Regions from separate parts of the Sphingomonas sp. PP-CC-3A-396 genome, predicted to be linked through region 2. Evidence: predicted binding sites of a transcription regulator. Region 2 holds the regulator's gene; the other holds the start of a gene.

Region 1 (9,477 bases), on a different contig from region 2:
GTCTATTATGGCGGTGGTGCCTACGGGATCGACGCGGCATCGCGGAAGTTCTTCGGCCACGGTGCGGATCATCTGAGCCTTGCCGAGGCCGCGGTGATCGCCGGACTCGTGAAGGCGCCATCGAATTACTCGCCGACCGCCGATGCCGAAGCCGCGGTGGGCCGCGCGGGCGTGGTGCTGGAGACGATGCGCGAGACGGGCGCGATCACCGCCGAGCAGGCCGCCGATGCCGATGTCAGCGGGCTTAAGCTGGCACCGGAGCCCAAGCAGAACAGCGTCCGCTACTTTACCGACTGGGCGCTGCCACAGCTCGACACGCTGATCGACGAGACGACAGAGCCGCTCGAGGTGTGGACGACGCTCGACCTGACGATGCAGCGCCAGGCCGATGACGCGATCCGGGCGAATGCACCACCCGGAGCGCAAGGCGCGCTGGTGGCACTCGACCGTGGCGGCGAAGTACGCGCGATGGTCGGCGGCAAGGATTACGTCTCGTCGATCTATAACCGCGCGACGCAGGCAGTCCGCCAGCCGGGCTCGTCGTTCAAGCTGTTTGTGTATCTCGCCGCACTCGAGGCAGGCCACAAGCCCGAAGACTCGATCGTCGACGAACCCGTCACGATCCAGGGCTGGAGCCCGCGCAACGATTCCCGCCGCAACTCCGGCGCGGTCAGCTTGCGCACCGCATTCGCCTATTCGCTCAACACCGTCGCCGCGAAACTCGGCCAGGAGGTCGGCTTCAACACGGTCGCCGACATGGCGCGGCGGTTCGGGATCACCACGCCGGTCAACGTGCATCCGTCGATGGTGCTCGGCACCTCCGAAGTCCGCGTGATCGACATGACGCGCGCCTTCGCGAGCGTCGCGAACAAGGGCGTCGCGGTGACTCCGTACGGGATCACGCGCGTCACCGCGAACGGTCAGACGATCTACACGCACGAGGTCGACCGCAGCCATGTGCTGGTCGCGCCCTACGTCGCCGCCGAGATGACCGACCTGTTGCAGACCGCGGTCAACACCGGCACCGGCCGCGCGGCGCAGATCGGTCGTCCGGTCGCGGGCAAGACTGGCACCACCACTGCGTCGAAGGATGGCTGGTTCCTGGGCTTCTCGAGCGGCATCACGACGGGCGTGTGGATGGGTCGTGACGATGCCAAGCCGATCGCGGGCCTGCACGGCGGCACCGCACCCGCCAAGGCGTGGGCGGCTTTCATGAAGCCTGCGACCGCAAGCCGTCCGATCGAACAGTTCGATACGCAGGTGACGTTGCCCGAATGGCAGCTCGAACCCGACGAGCAGAGCTATTTCGGCCAGCCCGACAACGGCCAGATGGCAGTCGACGCAGACGGCAATCCGATCGAGCAGGACGCGGCGCCCGTCCCGACCGATGCGCAGACTGGCGACACGATCCCGCGCCCCGATGCGGACCAGCAAGAAACGCCGGCGGCACCGCCGCAGCAGTTGAACCAGGACTGGATCGATCGCGTCACTGGGCGAGAGCGGCGCGAACCCTCGTCACCGGCAGGGCGCCAGCCGCTCCAGCGCGAAATGCCCCGAGACGGGCCACGCGATCAGGTCCAGACGCAGCGTTTCCAGAGCGAGCGCCCTCAGGAAGACCGTCCAAACCAGTGAAGCTCCGCGCCGTGCGTGCGTAGCCAGACGCGCGCGGGCGTCGGGTCTTCGCCGTAGAGCTGCTCGACCAGCGCGTGGAAGACCGGGGCGTGGTTCATGTGGACACGGTGCGCGACTTCGTGCGCGACGGTGGCCCGGCGGACCCAGCTTGGCGCAAGGATTAGGCGCCAGCTGTAGCGGATGACGCCGCTCGATGCGCAGCTACCCCAGCGGCCCTTGGCATCGCCAACCGCGACCTGCGCGACGCTGACCTTCGCCTTGGCGGCATATTCGGCGGTTTCGGTTTCCAGCACGGCGAGCGCGGTGCGTTTCAGCCAGGCTTCGACGCGCCGCGGGATTGTTTCAGGCGGGCCTGACAGCGACAGCACCGAGCCTTCGCGAACGACGGTGCGGCGGCTTCCCGGAGTCCATTCGATCGTCAGCGGTTCGTTGGCGACGGCGAGGACCGCACCGGGCACGAACGGACGGGGTGAGGGGAGCAGGGCGCGCTGTTCGGCGATCCAGCCCGCCTTGTCCTCCGCCCAGGCCAGTGCCTGCTTCAGCGCCGCGCGTTTGGGCAGGACGAGCCTTGCCCGGCCGCTCGCGGGATCGATCGACAGTCGCGCGCGGCGGGCTCGCGGGTGGCGGACGATCTCCAGGCCTTCGATCACCGTCTTAAAGCTCGCGATCGATCACGTGATATTCGAGCTCACCGGCCTCGTCCTCGCTGATCGTCCAGCCGCGCACCGATTGCTTGGCGCGGTGGACCGCCTCGCGGTCGCCGCAGACGAGGTAGTGCCATTCGGGCAATTGCTCGCCGGCCGCGCGCAAGCGGTACGCGCAGGTCGAGGGTAGCCAGTCGATCCCGCGGACGTTGCCGGTCGTCAGGCGCACGCATTCGGGGACATAGGCGTGACGGTGGCGGTAATCCGAGCATTGCCCGCTGCGGCGGTCGAGCAGGCGGCACGAGACGTTGGTCGCGACGAGCTCGCCGGTATCCTCGTCCTCAAGCTTGTGGATGCAGCATTTGCCGCAGCCATCGCATAGGGCTTCCCACTGACCGCGATCGAGCTGGTCGATCGGCGTATCTTCCCAAAAGCGCACGCTCATCGGGCCCAGCGCTTGATTTCCGTCACCACTGCGTCGGGCCCTTGTTCCTGCGGCAGCAAAGCGAGGGGCTTGCCGTCCGGGCTCATCAAATAGGCCTGGCGCGAGTGGTTTACGAGATAGCCGCCGCCCGGCGAGGCGTCGCCCTTGCTCGAATACACCGCATATTCGGTCTTGATCTTCGCGATCTGGTCGTCCGTACCGGTCAAACCGACCATCCGTGGGTGGAACGCCGAGACGAACTGCTTGAGCACCGCAGGCGTATCGCGCGCCGGATCGACCGTCACGAACACCGGCACGATCTTCGCGGCGAGCGCGGGGTCGCTGGTTTCAAGCTTTTTCACCGCAGCGCCGATCGCCTGGACATCCGTCGGACACACATCGGGGCAGAAGGTGTAGCCGAAATACATGATCCGGTATTTGCCGGCAAAGCTACGCTCGGTGACGGTCTGCCCGTTCTGGTCCGTCAGCGTGAAAGCGCCACCGATCCGCGCGCCTTCGAGCGGCGGTTTGGCAGGGGGAGCGGACGCGTTGCACGCAGATAGCGCCAAGATCGGCAGGGCGAGCGCGGAGAGGATGAAACGGGTGTTCATGATGCCTCCAGCCTTGATCTGTTCGCTACTGCGGCGCAAGCGTTGCCCCATATCCAGGACGAACCAAGGAAGTTTCTCGATGCGTATTGGCCTGATCCTCGCCACCACCCTCCTGACGCCTGTGCTGGCCTGCGTTGCGGCGCCCGCGTCCGCGCAGGGTCAGTCGGAGGGGTACAAGTTCCTGTCCGCGGTGCGCGATGCGAAGAACAACGACGTACTCGAGATGCTCGGCAAGCCCGGTAGCAACATCATCAACACGCGCGACGTGACGAGCGGGGAGGGTGCGCTCCACATCGTCATCAAGCGCGGCGACGAGGTGTATCTGCGCTTCCTGCTGCAAAAGGGCGCGGATGCGAATTTGCGCGACGGCAAGGGCAATACGCCGCTGTTGCTCGCGGTGACGCTTGGGCAGACGGGCATGATCCCAATCCTGACTGCGGCAGGGGCGAACCCGAACCTGGCGAACTCGGCGGGCGAAACGCCGCTGATCCGCGCGGTGCAGCGCCGCGACGTCGGCATGATCCGGACGTTGCTGACCGAGGGAGCGGATCCCGATCAGGCGGATATCATGGCCGGCATGTCGGCGCGCGATTACGCCAAGCAAGACGGGCGTAATCCAATAGTGTCGAAGCTGCTGGTCGACGCGCCGAAGAAGGTAAAGAAGGCGGTTTCCGGTCCGAAGTTCTAATCGTCGATCCTCCCCTGGCAGGGGAGGTGGCTGGCTCTTGTCAGACGGAGGGGTGTCACGCTCTCGATGGTGCGTTACCCCTCCGTCAGCCCTGCGAGCTGCCCCCTCATAGGGGAGGATTATGGGCCTAGAACGCCAACCCGTCCGCGTCCGGGTCCATTTGCGCGATCAATCGTCGCGCCGCACGCCGGGCAAACGCCAGCGTCCCGCGCTTACGAATATGCGCGGGGAGGGGGGTGGTATGCGCCTCGCGGACGATCGCCGCGTCGTAGCGGTCCGCGACGATGATCCCGGTGCGCTCGGGCAGGAACGCAGGACCATCCAGCGGTCCCACGTCGAACCCTGCCGGGACAGCCCAGAAATACCGGTCGCAATGCCCAAGATAATCGGGCCACTTGCCGTCGCCGAGCAGGTCGGCGCGCGACACCTTGATCTCGACGATGACGATCTGCCCGCGTGCATCGACCGCCATCAGGTCGGCACGACGCCCGCCATCGAGCGGGACTTCGGTCATCGCGGTCAGGTCGTGACGCAGCAACATGCGGATCACGCCGCGCGCCACGTCGGCAGCGCAAAGCGGCGATCCCGGTTCGTCGATGCAGGAGTCCGGCGGCATATCGAGCATGCCCCGGAAATAGAACAATCCGCGAACGAGGCAAGCTCATTCACGGATTGTGATCCGGATCTCAGGGAAAACGTCTAGCCAAATCGACTTCCATATCCCGTTCGTGCTGAGCGAAGTCGAAGCACCTGCGTTCGGGGCGCACCCTTCGACTTCGCTCAGGGCGAACGGGGGGAAGGGCAAGGGGTAGGAGGTTGCTTGAGACGGATGGTCTCAGCGATAGAAGACGTGGTTGCCGATCGAGGCGACCTTGATCGCGCGAACCGATGGGCGGCGATCGGGCGTGTTGAAGTACAGTGCCTTGTCGGCCGGGCTGTTCCACGCGCTGGCGAGCGCGACCTTGGCAACCGCGATCGCAGTGCGATAGGCGGCGCCGGCGTTGATATTGGGGATCTGGCCGCCGCGAACGAAGCTGAACTGGCCGCGCTGCTTGACGACGCCGCAAACGTTGGTCGGGAAACGACCCGACTTGGCGCGGTTGATGATGACTTCGGCGACCGCGAGCTGGCCAGTCAGCGGCTCGCCCTTCGATTCGAAATAGATTGCGCCGGCAAGGCACTGGAGCGCTTCGTCGGCGGCGGCGCTATCCTGCGCGGCAACGGCCTGGGCGAGCGTGTCGAATTCTTCTTCCTCGGCAGGTGCGACTGGCTCGACTGCTGCAACGGTGGCTGCGGCGGGAGCGATCTGCGGAACATTCTGCGGGGAGAGGGCGTTTAGGTTTGCGAGAGCCGTAAGATTGACCGTGGAACGATCGAGACCAGTCGCCTGACCGGGTGCGCTGTTGCCGAGCAGGCCGGCGAGAGAGAATGTCATGGCTGCGATGGTCGCGGCCCGCTGCAAAATCGTCATTCAAACTTATTCAGGTGCGGTTGGACCGTGGAAGCAATCGTACGAGCCGATCGTCCAGGCATCCCCCCGACTGCGTAACCGATCCGGATCGCACCCGTCCCAGCACAACGCCAATCAATGTTGCAATTCCCCTCTATTGGGGGGGCTTTCGAGTCAATCGTCGAGGATCGTTTCAGCGGCGAACCGTTCCGCCGCTGCGATGTCCACCTCCACAACCCACAAATCGGGGTCGCGAGCACGCCTGCGCCGCCAATAGCCGTCGAGGTCTTCGGGCGGGGTCGAATCGATCAAGGCGGTCCGTCCATCCGGGCCAATTCCGCGTTCCAGCAGGCGGGGAGGAGCGCCCTTGTCGACTGCGATGACGAGGATCGCGCCGCCCTGTGCGTCGCCTTTCGCCATCACCGCGCCGAACCCGCCAGCGTCGTTGACGCGGCGAAGGAGGGCGCTGACGAGCACACCGCTGGGCAGCCTGCCGCTCATGCCGGCGCCCGGTATCCAGGCAGCCCGGCGAGAGGGATCCGCGAGCGCATGAACGTGCCGGTACCCCGCGCCGCCTCTTCGCCGTCCGCATCGATCAGCCGCGCGTCGGCAACGAACACACGTCGCTTGCCGCTGATCCAGCGTCCCTCGGCGATCACCGGCCCGACTTTCAGCGGCCGAGTGAGCAGCAGGTTGAACGCGGTCGTCAGCAGGAAACGGTCGGTAACAAGGCTGTTCGAGGCGTAGAATGCGGCGTCGTCGAGCATTTTGAAATAGCTCGTCCCATGCGCCGCCCCGCCAGCGTGATAATGGCGTTCGTCGATCGTGAAGTGGATCCGCGCGACACCGGCTTCGGGAATCTCCAGCGAAGACTCGAAGAACCGGTTGATCGGCGCCTGCGCATACAGCGATTCCAGCGCGCGGAAATGCGCGTCCGCGCCTGCAGTGTTGGGAGTGTCAGGCATCTGCGTCGCTCGCGAACAGCAAATTACTGTCATCCTGACGAAAGTCAGGACCCAGAGCCACGAAGCGCATCGATCGGTTACTCTGGGTTCTGACTTTCGTTAGGATGACGGGGCAGGACTCATGCGGCATCGCGGACCTCGTCGGCGGTAAACAGCGCATAGAGCGCGTCTGGTGAGCCTGCACCGCGCAGCTTCTCTAGGAACGCCTTGTCGCGCAGCCGCCGCGAAACACGCGCGAGCGCCTTCAGATGCACCGCGCCCGCATCGGTGGGGGACAGCAGCATGAAAACGAGGTCAACCGGCAGGTCGTCGACCGCCTGGAAATCGACCGCCTGCGCCAACCGCACGAACACGCCGGTAACCTGCGCCAGCCCGTCGAGCTTGGCATGCGGGATCGCTACGCCACCACCGAACCCGGTCGAGCCGAGTTTCTCGCGCGCGCCTAGTCGTTCAGAGATCATCTTCGCATCCGCATCGACGATCTCGCCGGCGATGGCTGCGATATGTTGGAATACCGCTTTCTTGTTGGTGGCGATCACGCCCGTCTGCACCGTGTCGGGACGCAGCATATCGCTGAAATCGGTCATGGTCTTCATGTGTCTCGATACGCCCCCGCGCGCGTCCGCCTTAGCGGGTTGCGCGGGGGCGTAAAGGCGTGGCTGAGAGACCCGCGCCTTTATGGACCCTTCTTTACTGGGGAGGGGAGGCCGCGCCGGTCGAAGCGGCCCGCTGTGGCTCGACCCAACCGATTGTGCCGTCGCCGCGCTTGTAGACCATGTTGTGCGCGCCGGTACCCGCATTCTTGAACAGCAATGCGGCGGTGTTGCGCAGATCGAGCATCATCACCGCGTCGGACACGCTGGCCTCGGGAATGTCGACGCGCGTTTCGGCGATGATCAGCGGTGCATCCGCGACATCGTCCTCCTCGACGCTTTCCTGGAACAGCGTGTAGCCGGCGTTATCATAGCCGTTGCTCTCGGCCATCGCGACGGCCTCGCCGGCATGGCGATCCTTCAGGCGGCGCATGTAGCGGCGGAGCTGGGTTTCGATCTTGGCCGCTGCACCATCGAAGGCGGCGCGCGCATCATATGCGTCGCCGTGTCCCTTGAGCACGAGGCCCTTCATCACATGCGCGACGATATCGCATTTGAAGCCGGCATCGTGCGGTCCCTTGCCGAACGTGACCTCGGCCGAAATGGCGCGTGAGAAATACTTGTCGGCGATACCCTGGAGTCGGTCTTCCACGTGGCTGTTGAGTGCTTCGCCCGTGTCAACCTGGTGACCAGAAATCCGGATATCCATTGTCGTCTCCTTGTCGGCGTTACAGTCTTCGGGCGGTCCTATTGGCTCCACCCTGCCAGCGTCATCCGGACGCCACGGCCCCCCAGATCGGATCCTTGATCCCCTTCATAAACGCAGCATGGGCCGCAAGGTCTCCCTCGCTCACCGCGAAAACGCGGGGCGGGCGAACGACCCGAGGCGCCTGTGCGACGATCGGAGTCGCGGCGGTGCTGCCGGTGTCGCCGAGCAGGCCGAGGCCGATCTGGCGACCGCCCATCAGCTCGACATAGACCTGCGCGAGCAACTGCGCGTCGAGCAGCGCGCCGTGCAGGACGCGGTGGCTGCGATCGATCCCGAACCGCGAGCAGAGCGCGTCGAGCGAATGCTTGGCGCCGGGGTGACGGCTGCGCGCGATCTGCAGCGTGTCGACCATTCGCTTCATGTGGATGATCTGGCGGCCGCACTTGGTGAGCTCGCCGTTGAGGAACGAGAAGTCGAAGCCGGCATTGTGCGCGATCATCGGCGCGTCGCCGACGAATTCGAGCAGGTCCTCGACCGCGTCGGCGAACTTCGGCTTGTCGGAGAGGAACTGCGCGCTCAGCCCGTGGACGTTGAACGCCTCGACCGGCATGTCGCGCTCGGGGTGGTAATAAGCGTGGAAGGTGCGGCCGGTCTCGACCCGGTTAAGCATCTCGACGCAGCCGATTTCGACCATGCGGTCGCCGCCGGAAAAACTGAGCCCGGTGGTTTCGGTATCGAAGACGATCTCACGCATCCAGGTGGTATCGGCTCAGATTTCCAAGGATGCAAGCACCGCCCGGACTTGCGCGCGTGTTGCGTCGAAGCTCGTATCGGTGTGGATGACATGATCCGCGCGAGCGCGTTTCTCGGCGTCGGGGGTCTGGCGCGCGAGGATCGCGGCGAACTTCTCCGCAGTCATGCCGGGACGGGCGAGAACGCGGGCGCGCTGGACGTCTGGGGCAGCGGAGACGACGACGATCAGGTCGACGTTGCGGTCGCCGCCGGTCTCGAAGAGGAGAGGGACGTCGAAGACGACGTGTTTGCCCGCGTGCTTAGCCAGGAAAGCGCCGCGCTCCTCGCCGACGGCGGGGTGGACGATCGCCTCAAGTTGCTTGATCGCGGCGTCGTCGCCGAACACCGCTGCGCCGAGTTTCGCGCGATTGATCGCGCCGTTCACGGTCGAGCCGGGGAAGGCGGCCTCGATTGCGGGGACCAGCCGGCCACCGACGCCCTGCAACCGGTGCACGGTTGCATCCGCGTCGAACACGGGCACGCCTTCGTCCGCGAACATCGCGGCGACGGCGGACTTGCCCATGCCGATCGAGCCGGTCAGTCCGATGATCATTTGATCAACAGAGCCCGAAGATCCTCGTCTCGATCCCGCGGTGGTTCCACGTGGAACAATATCTCGAACGCGACCGCCGCTTGGCCGATCAGCATCTCCAACCCGTCGACCGTTTCCAGATCGCGCGCACGCGCCGCCTTGAGCAGACCTGTTTCGAGCGGGGAGTAGACGATGTCGTAGACCAGCGAGTCCGGATCGAGTGCGCCGAGATCGATGTCGAGCGGCGGCTGACCCGCCATGCCGAGCACGCTGGCATTCACCAGCAACCGCGAGGGCGGGGCGGCAGGACCGATCGGCAGTGCCTGCCCCTTGAGCCCGAACGCCGACAGCAACGCCGCACCCTTCAGCGGATTGCGGTTGAGGATCGTCACCGGGCCAACACCCATCCGCGACAGCGCGAACAGGATCGCGCGGGC
Region 2 (9,477 bases):
AGATTTGCGCGGCCACTGAATGTCCGGGATTGGAGGAAAGCGGGTCTTCGCGGGATCGCATGATCGGGGTCCGCTATCGACAGAAGCGGACCCGTATCGAACGAATCAGGCAGGAAAATGAATTCCGCACAATTTGTTGCCGTCGGGGTCACGAAAATAGGCCAGCTCGATGGTGCCCATGGAGGCAGTTTCGCGCGGTCCCGGCGGAGCTTCTATCGAGGACCCGCCAGCGGCAACGGCGGTATCGTGAAGCTGCTTCACCTGTTCGGGCGAGTCGCAGGAAAAGGCAACGGTGCTGCCGTTAGCGACGCTTGCCGGTTCGTCGTTGATCGGCTGGCTGACGATGAAGTTGGTTCCGTTACCATTGTTGTAGATCAGACGGGTATGGCCGCTGTCGGCGATGTTCCGCGTTCCTTCGCCTGCACCCAGGGTGGCGAGCACCGTGTCGTAGAAGCGCTTTGACCGTTCGATGTCATTCGATCCGACCATGGTGTGAAAAAGCACAGACACTCTCCTGAAGGCTGATCGACTTTCGATCGCTATTAGCAGTCTCACCTAACTGGCGCGTAACCCGCAGTCACCCCGGCCCGTGGAATGTCCGCAAGTGGGCGTCAGCGGACGTTCGAGAAAATCGCGCGGCAGTAGGCTACGGCTACAACGCCCTGACCGGAAGCCAGGTTCCGACGATTCGGTCGTGCGTGGCCGCGCTGCTCGTGCTGGCAGCTCTCGCGATGGGGCGTGAGGCGATGACCTTGCGCCTCGTCGCGGCGGGGGCGGCGTGCGTCATGCTCGTGCTGCCCGAATCGGCGGCGGGACCGAGCTTCCAGCTTTCGTTTGCGGCAATCACCGCAATCATGGCGCTGCACGAGCACCCTTCGGTTCGCACGTTTTTCGGGCCCCACGACGAGGGCCGACCGCGCCGCCTCGCTCGCGGGGTAGCATCGCTGCTTATCACCGGGCTGCTCGTGGAGTTCGCGCTGATGCCGATCGCGGTATATCATTTTCACAAGGCCGGGCTGTACGGCGCGTTCGCCAACATCATTGCGATCCCGCTGACGACGTTCGTGGTAATGCCGTTGGAAGCGCTGGCGTTGCTGCTGGACGCCGGCGGGCTGGGTGCACCGATATGGTGGTTGGTCCAGCGCTCGCTCGATGCGCTGTTGTGGCTCGCGCATATCGTTGCCAGCGCGCCAGGATCGGTGCGGTCCTTGCCCGCTATGCCGACGGCGGCGTTCGCGTTGATGATCGTCGGTGGCATCTGGATCGCCTTGTGGCGAACGCGGTGGCGGCGGCTCGGGCTGGTACCACTGGCGATCGGCGCGGTCTGGGCGTTGACGACGCCCGCGCCGGATGTTCTCGTGACCGGCGACGGGCGCCATGTCGCGGTGCGGACGGCGGCGGGGCTTGCGATGCTGCGCGATCGGGCCGGCGACTATACGCGCGACATGCTTGCAGAGAATGGTGGCGTGGATGGCGAGCCGCTGCTGCTGGCGGACCAACCCGATGCGCGGTGCAGCCGCGATCTTTGCGTTACCGATATCGGCGCGCGGGGACGGATGTGGCGCATCCTGGCGACCCGCAGCGACTATATGGTGCCGATTGCTGAGTTCATTACCGCTTGTCACGGCGCCGATGTTGTCGTCAGCGAACGCGGTCTGCCGAAGCGGTGCGTACCGCGGTGGCTGAAACTGGATCGTCGTGTACTCCGGCGTACGGGCGGCGTCGCGCTGACCTTGGGAAGCGGGACGGTCGTGACCATCCTGAACGCAGGCGATCGTCACCCCTGGCGCGATCCGCCTCTCCTCGAACGCACCGCGTACGCGTTCAGGCCGCGCCATGATCGGTTTCACGGTACTGTATCGGCGTTTCGCGCCGGCCAAGGCCGTCAAAAATAGAACTGTTCACGCGAAGGCGCAAAGGCGCGAAGGTGATGCCGCTTGGGAGGCCTTAAACCTCCATGAACGATAAGCCGACGTCAGTTTTTTGCCGCCAGCGAAAGCCGGTAGGCGCTGATCCAGGCACCATATCTTCGCGCCTTTGCGCCTTCGCGTGAACAAGATCTTTCGTTTTCCCGTGCGGTCACAGCGAGACGAACTGGTTCACGCGGAGACGCGGAGAAGGTTGTTGTATGACGGGGTGGCTCGGGCTGGGGACTGTTTAGTCTTCCTTCCGAAGACGTTTGGAGGTGCTTCGTTTTCCCTAAGCGCAACCCCTCCGCGTCTCCACGTGAACCAATTCTTCGGCCGCGCTGGAGATTGAGGACGAGATGTTCGCGCAGAGGCGCAGAGACGCAGAGATTGGGCATTCGAGTCGAGAACGCGACTATGCATCAGAGCGTGAGAGGGGCTTCCGGACGCTTGGGGGCCGGTTGGGCGTGTCGAAAAACTAGTCGCTTTTCGACACGCCCAGTACATCTCGCTTAACTTGCTTAAGAGATCCGGCCGCTGTTGTCGGCCGGAGAAGCGACTTGGCTTAAGGCTAGGCTGTCGCTTTTCCTGAGCAACCAAAAACCGAGACCGACCTGCGTCGTGATGACGCAGGTCGGTCCCGGCAGTTCAGTCGTAGCGGCGGAGGATGCCGGAGAGTTTGCCTTGGACGCGGACTTGGGCGGGGGCGTAGCGTTGGGGATCGTAGGCTCGGTTTGCAGGGTCGAGACGGACCATGGCGCCTTCGCGGCGGAAGTATTTCAGGGTGGCTTCGCTGTCTTCGATCAGGGCGACGACGATCTCGCCGTCTCGGGCGGTCTCGGTGCGGCGAATCAGGGCGTAGTCGCCGTCTAGGATACCGGCCTCGACCATGGAGTCGCCGGAGACTTCGAGCGCATAGTGTTCACCCGAACCCAGCAGTGCGGCGGGGACGGCCAGCATCGTGCTGCCTTCGAACGCTTCGATCGGGACGCCGGCGGCGATGCGGCCGTGGAGGGGGATCTCGACGACGTCGTTCGCTGGCTGTGGCGCGGTAGCGGGCGCGGGCTTTACGTTCGACGCCTTTGATGGCGCCTTTTTCTCGGCACGCTCGGGCATGCGAAGCACTTCGAGTGCGCGCGCACGGTTCGGCAGGCGGCGGATGAAGTTGCGCTCCTCGAGCGCGCTGATCAGACGGTGGACGCCCGACTTCGACTTGAGGTCGAGGGCGTCCTTCATCTCCTCGAACGACGGCGAGACGCCGGTTTCGTTGAGGCGATCGTTGATGAAGCAGACGAGTTCGTGCTGCTTGCGCGTGAGCATGGCGGTTCTCCGTCCGGAACAGACTGGGAACTTCTATGGAACATAATTAACGCCGTCAAGCGTCCGTATCACGCGATCACGAGGATTTCCGCCGATTCGCCTCTCTTTGCAACCGGAGCGTTGCCGGGGCGGACGATGAGGCAGGTCGAGCGGGCCAGCGTTAGCAGCATTGAGCTGTCCTGGATCGTCGAGGCATAGGCTTTGCCGTCGCGCAGCTCGGCGCGGAGATAGTCGGTGCGGGCGTTGTTGGCGGGGAGGTCTTCGCCGAGCAGCGCGTGGGTCGACTGGGGGAGCGGATCGCGTGCGCCGGCCATGTGCGCGACGACGGGCTTCACGAACAGCGTCGCGGTGACGAACGCGGAGACCGGGTTGCCGGGGAGGCCGAGGACCATCATCTCGCCGATCCGGCCGGCCATCATCGGCTTGCCGGGGCGCAGCGCGATCCGCCAGAAGTCGATGGTGCCGCCGGCGGCTTCGATCGCGGGGCGGACGAGGTCGTGGTCGCCGACCGACGCGCCGCCGGTGGTGACGAGCAGGTCGGCCTCGACGCTCGCGAAGGCTTCGCGGAGGATCTCGAGATTGTCGGGCAGAATGCCGAGATCGATGATGTCAACGGGCATGTCGGCGAGCATCGCGGCGAGCATGATGCCGTTCGATTCGGGGAGCGCTACGCCGTCGGTGGTCGAGCCGGGGGGGACGAGTTCGTCGCCGGTGGCGGCGACGGCGACGCGGACGCGACGGTTGACGGTGAGGGTGCCGTGGCCGCCGGTTGCGGCGACGGCGATGCGCGCGGGGCTGAGGCGATCGCCGGCGGCGATCAGGCGGGTGCCGGTGGAGAAATCGAGGCCCTTGCGGCGGGTGTTGCGGCCAAGTGTCGGCGGGCCTTCGCCGGCGAGGATCAGGGTTTCGCCGTCACGCTCGGCTTCTTCCTGGACCATGACGGTGTCGGCGCCTTCGGGCATGGCGGCGCCGGTGAAGATGCGGGTGGCCTCGTTGGAGGCGACATTGCCTGCGAAGGGGCGGCCGGCGGCGCTTTCGCCGATGACTTTCCAGGGGCCTGGGAGGTCTTCGAAGCGGATCGCGTAGCCGTCCATGGCCGAGAGATCCGCCGCGGGTTGCGTCCGGCGGGCGAGGATGTCCTCGGCGGCCCAGCGGCCGGCGGCTTCGCGTAGCGTCACGGTCTCGTGGCCGACGCGAGGGGCCATGGCGAAGAGGCGGGACTGGGCTTCGGCGACGGGGACTAGGGTCATGCGTAAGGCTCTGTTTCTGGGCGGTTCGGAAAAGTGAAGTATAGGAAGTGTAGACGCTGGGAGCGTTTTGGCGGTTTGTTCTTTGGGCGATGTATGGGGAAGCGCGGGGCGTGGGGGTAGGTTCCGTGCTTTGCCATGGGTTTGATATGTAGGACAGGCGTTGTTGGCTAAGCGGGGCGCGGAGAGCTTAGCCGCCATGGCGATGTCTGGGCGGGCAGATATCGAACGTTAGCTACCGCCTTCTTGTTCTCCCGCGAAGGCGGGAGCCCAGGGCTGGGTCCCCGCCTTCGCGGGGAAACATAAATTTGGCGGTTGTCGTGCTTCGCTACTGCGACCTTCCCAACTGGGCCCCGGCCTTCGCCGGGGTGGGGTTTTGATCTGTGTGAGGACTTCCTCGACAGTAACGGCGAGTGTGAGGTCGTCGTTGCTCGCCGTCTCTGAACCTCTGGCCAGCGCGGGTTCATCCTTTGCGGGGCTATGTTTGGGGGAAAGAGACACCAGATCAGCATGATGACACGCAATCAGCCTCGGGCGAGAGACAGGATCGGGGCGGCGGTGGGCGCCGTGCTGTTGCCGGGGGTGCTGGGCTATGCGCTGCTCAACGGGCTGGTGGTGACGATGCCGGCGGTGGTCAGCGATGCGTTGAAGGTGTTCGATGCGGCGCCGCCTCCGCCACCGCCGCCGCCTGAGGAGAAGGTGCGGCCTAGGCCGTCGCCTAGCCGCAAGCCGGAGGGGGCTGCGTCGCCGCCTAATTTGAAGTCGAAGGCTACCGAGGTAGTGGCGCCGCCGCCGGTGGTGCCGGTTGTGGTGCTGCCGCCTGTCGTGGTTGCGGAGAAGGCCGGGGTGGGGGCGCAGGCTACGGCGGGCGCTTCGGATGTGCGCGGGCCGGGGACGGGGAGTGGCGGGATCGGCAATGGCACCGGGAGCGGTGGGTATGGCAATGGCGACGGCGGGGGTGGTGAGGAGACGCCGCCGCGGTGGCGCAAGGGGCGGCTAAAGGATTCGGACTATCCGCGCGAGGCGGCCGAGACGGGGATCCGGGGGCGGGTTTCGGTGCGGTATCTGGTCCAGACCGATGGGCGGGTGTCTCGGTGCCGGGTGACCCGGTCGAGCGGGAGCCGGGAGTTGGATGCGCTTACGTGCCGGTTGATCGAGGAGCGGTTTCGGTATGAGCCTTCGCTCGATGCGGCGGGGCGGCCGGTGGAGTCGACGATCGTGGAGGATCATGAATGGGCTATGGGTGGGGATTGAAGTCCCAGGCTAGGCGCGTTCTGCTTGGCTTGCCCTCACCCTCGCCGCCTTTGGCGTCTATCCCTCTCCCCGTTGGGGGGAGGGTTTTCTTCTACGCGGCCCAGTTGCCGGATTTGCCGCCGGACTTTGCGCGGACGCGGATGTCGGTGAGGACCATCGTCTTGTCGATCGCTTTGGCCATGTCGTAGATCGTCAGGAGCGTGACCGTGGCGGCGGTGAGCGCTTCCATCTCGACGCCGGTCTTGCCTTCGGTCGAGGCGGTGGCGGTGGCGGTTACGCCGGTTTCGTCCACCACGAGGTCGATTTCCACCTTGGTCAGCGGGAGCGGGTGGCAGAGGGGGATCAGGTCGCTCGTGCGCTTGGCGGCCATGATGCCGGCGACGCGCGCGACGGCGAGGACGTCGCCCTTCTTCGCGGTGCCGGCGCCGATCGCTGCGGCGGCTTCGGTGGACATGGTGATGCGGCCTGAGGCGACGGCTTCGCGGGCGGTGACCGCCTTGCCACCAACGTCGACCATTCTTGCCGCGCCGGCTTCGTCGATGTGCGTCAGGCCGGTCATCCGACGAGAGCGCGCGTTGCCGCTTCGACATCGTCCTGGCGCATGAGTGCTTCGCCGATCAGGAAGCAGTGAATGTCGTGCTCGGCCATCGCGTCGAGTTCCGCGCGCGTCGTGAGGCCGCTCTCGGCGACGAAGGTGCAGTCCTTAGGCGCCTTGCCGACGAGGTCGTAGGTGCGCTGGAAATCGACCGAGAAGTCGCGCAGGTCGCGGTTGTTGACGCCGATCAGGCGCGACTTGAGCCGCAGCGCGCGCTCCATCTCGTGTGCGTCGTGGACCTCGACCAGCACGTCCATCCCGCATTCGAGCGCGGAGGCCTCGATCTCGGCCATCTGGATGTCGTCGAGTGCTGCGACGATGATCAGGATGCAGTCGGCGCCGATCGCGCGCGCTTCGGTCGACTGCCACGGGTCGACCATGAAGTCCTTGCGCAGCACGGGGATCGAGACGGCGTCGCGCGCCGCGGTCAGGTAGGCGTCAGAGCCCTGGAACCACTTTTCGTCGGTCAGCACCGAGAGGCAGGCGGCGCCTCCGGCTTCATATGCGCGGGCGTGGGCTACGGGATCGAAGTCGGCGCGGATGAGGCCTTTCGACGGACTCGCTTTCTTGACCTCGGCGACGAGCGCGTAGCCGGTCTTGGCGTCGAGCGCGGCGCGGAAGCCGCGTGGCTTCGACATGCGGGCGATGCCGGCGTCGATATCGGCGAGCGAGGTGGTTGCCTTGCGCGCTGCGACTTCGGCGCGCTTGGTCTCGAGGATACGGTCGAGCATGGTCATGTCAGTAGGCGATCCAGCGGGCGAGCAGCGCGTCGGCGCTGCCGGTGTCGAGGGCGGCGGCGGCCTTGGCCGCGCCGTCGACAAGGTTGGGGACGGTGCCGGCTACCATCAAGGCGGCGGCGGCGTTGAGCAGGACGGCGTCGCGGTAGGCGCCGGTCTCGCCCTTGAGCAGGCGGCGGAGTGCGTCGGCGTTGTGGTGCGCGTCGCCGCCGCGAATGTCGGTGATGGCGTGGCGGGTAAGGCCGGCGTCTTCGGGGGCGACCTTGGCGGGCAGCGCGACGGTGCCGACCGAGGCGACGATGCTGGGGCCGGCGCCCGACAGTTCGTCGAGGCCTTCTTCGCCCGAGACGACCAGCGCTGCTTGGGTGCCGAGCTGTTCGAGCGCGTCGGCATAGAGCGCGACGTAATCGGGGCGGGCGATGCCGATCAGCTGGCGGGTGGTGCCGGCCGGGTTGGCGAGCGGGCCCATCAGGTTGAAGATCGTGCGCTTGCCGATGCGCTGGCGGATCGGGGTGATGCGCTTCATCGCCGGGTGGTGGTTGGCGGCGAACAGGAAGGCGATGCCGATCTTGTTGAGGCTGGCCTCGGCGGTGGCGCCGGCGCGGTCCATGTCGAGGCCGAGAACTTCCAGCGTGTCGGCGGCGCCGGCCTTGCTGGAGGCGGCGCGGTTGCCGTGCTTGGCAACGGGCACGCCGCATGCTGCGACGACAAGCGCGACCGCGGTCGAGACGTTCAAGGTGTGGTGGCCGTCGCCGCCGGTGCCGCAGACGTCGATCGCGCCGGCGGGAGCGTCGATCAAGATCATCCGGTTGCGGAGCGCGCGCGCGGCTTCGGCGATCTCGATGCTGGTTTCGCCGCGGGTCGCGAGATCGGTGAGGAAAATGGCGATCGCGTCGTCGCTGGCGCGGGCGTCGAGGATGTCGGCGAACGCTTCTCGGGCGGATTCGCGGGAGAGGGGCGAGCTGGGGTCTGGGAGGAGGGCGACGGTGGTCATATTCCCCTTCCGCTTGCGGGAGGGGTTAGGGGAGGGGCTTCCTGTTTCACGGACGTCGTGGATGCGGCACGCCCCTCCCCCGACCCCTCCCGCAGGCGGGAGGGGAGTTGGTGGGGGATGCCGGCCATCTTGAGAAAGTTCGCCAGCATCTCGTGGCCGTGTTCCGTCGCAATGCTTTCGGGGTGAAACTGGACGCCGTGGATTGGCAGCGTGGCGTGGCGGAAGCCCATGACCGTGCCATCCTGCGCGGTCGCGTTGACGACCAGCGTGTCGGGGACCGCGTTGACGATCAGCGAATGATAGCGCGTGGCGATGAACGGCGAGGGCAACCCAGCGTAGAGCCCGGTATCGTCGTGGAGAACCGGCGAGGTCTTGCCGTGCATCAGGCCACCGCGTTCGACCTTGCCGCCGAAATGCTGACCGATCGCCTGGTGGCCGAGGCACACGCCGAGCAGCGGTTTGCCGGCATCCGCGCAGGCCGCGACCAGGTCGAGGCTGACGCCAGCCTCGGTCGGCGTGCAGGGCCCGGGGGAGATGAGGAACGCGTCCGCGCCCGACGACAGAGCCTGCCCGGCGGAGATCGCATCGTTGCGGACGACTTCGACCTCGGCGCCGAGTTCCATCAGGTAATGGACCAGGTTCCAGGTGAAGCTGTCGTAATTGTCGACGACGAGGATCATGGCGCCGCCATAGCCTAAGCGGGGCCCGGTGCAATATGCCCGCGTCGGGCTGCGGTCGTGCCGGGTCATCGCGATTTCGTCGCGGGCGGGTCGCGATCGGTCGGAGCGACCCCTATATGGCGGAAGCAGCGCAGGCATTCATTCAGTGCGGAGCAATGCCGTGTGACGGACGTTATTCGTTCAAAGGAGCCTGATCCATGTTTCGTACCGTCGTCCTTGCCGCACTGATTGCACTTCCCACCATGGCGTTCGCGCAGGATGCTCAGGTCGCCTCGCCACCGCAGCGCATCCGCAGCGTTACGCTGACCGGTGATCAGAAGTGTCCGCCGTCGACCAACGGCGAGGTGGTGGTCTGCTCGACGCTCGATCAGCCCTATCGTATTCCGAAGGCGCTGCGCGACGACAAGCCGATCGCGGCGCAGAACCAGAGCTGGGTGAACCGTGCCGCGTCGATGGACCAGCTTGGGCGCGTGGCTGGCGGGTTGCCGGATACGTGTTCGGCGGTCGGGACGGGCGGACAGTCGGGCTGCTTCCTCGCACGGAACAATGCCTATGCACAGGAGCGTCGGGCGCCGGCTAGCGAGACGACGACCACGCCGTAAGCGTTTGATACGTCGGACCGCTCACCGCCTGAAGAGCGTCCACCCCGGCGAAGGCCGGGGCCCATTTGGGGGACTAGGGTAACGAAGGCTGCGGTCCGTTACTGCGGCCTTTCCACTTGGGCCCCGGCCTTCGCCGGGGTG

Evidence for each region. Region 2 encodes LexA, which represses DNA repair genes until DNA is damaged. Its sites were predicted from a motif close to GTTCCNCNCTTGTTCT; they were not measured.
Region 1: the regulator LexA is predicted to act here: its motif matches at 4,636-4,651, upstream of C8J40_RS12825 (MmcB family DNA repair protein).

Annotation. Positions count from the first base shown of each region.
Region 1 covers NZ_SLYF01000006.1:77,818-87,294, reverse strand. The annotation lists gene C8J40_RS12850 (PBP1A family penicillin-binding protein) at 1-1,632, shown strand, start outside; gene C8J40_RS12845 (SprT family zinc-dependent metalloprotease) at 1,608-2,282, opposite strand; gene C8J40_RS12840 (YcgN family cysteine cluster protein) at 2,287-2,721, opposite strand; gene C8J40_RS12835 (SCO family protein) at 2,718-3,311, opposite strand; gene C8J40_RS12830 (ankyrin repeat domain-containing protein) at 3,391-3,999, shown strand; gene C8J40_RS12825 (MmcB family DNA repair protein) at 4,127-4,624, opposite strand; gene C8J40_RS12820 (cell wall hydrolase) at 4,835-5,470, opposite strand; gene C8J40_RS12815 (DUF1491 family protein) at 5,624-5,950, opposite strand; gene C8J40_RS12810 (PaaI family thioesterase) at 5,947-6,414, opposite strand; gene C8J40_RS12805 (PTS sugar transporter subunit IIA) at 6,534-7,001, opposite strand; gene raiA (ribosome-associated translation inhibitor RaiA) at 7,105-7,716, opposite strand; gene dnaQ (DNA polymerase III subunit epsilon) at 7,778-8,470, opposite strand; gene coaE (dephospho-CoA kinase) at 8,486-9,061, opposite strand; gene C8J40_RS12785 (shikimate dehydrogenase) at 9,058-9,477, opposite strand, start outside.
Region 2 covers NZ_SLYF01000004.1:118,436-127,912, reverse strand. The annotation lists gene C8J40_RS08960 (VOC family protein) at 106-504, opposite strand; partial or broken gene C8J40_RS08955 (ComEC/Rec2 family competence protein) at 651-1,895, shown strand; gene lexA (transcriptional repressor LexA) at 2,556-3,227, opposite strand; gene C8J40_RS08945 (molybdopterin molybdotransferase MoeA) at 3,296-4,477, opposite strand; gene C8J40_RS08940 (energy transducer TonB) at 5,033-5,728, shown strand; gene moaC (cyclic pyranopterin monophosphate synthase MoaC) at 5,820-6,287, opposite strand; gene trpC (indole-3-glycerol phosphate synthase TrpC) at 6,284-7,060, opposite strand; gene trpD (anthranilate phosphoribosyltransferase) at 7,062-8,054, opposite strand; gene C8J40_RS08920 (aminodeoxychorismate/anthranilate synthase component II) at 8,051-8,734, opposite strand; gene C8J40_RS08915 (hypothetical protein) at 8,932-9,336, shown strand.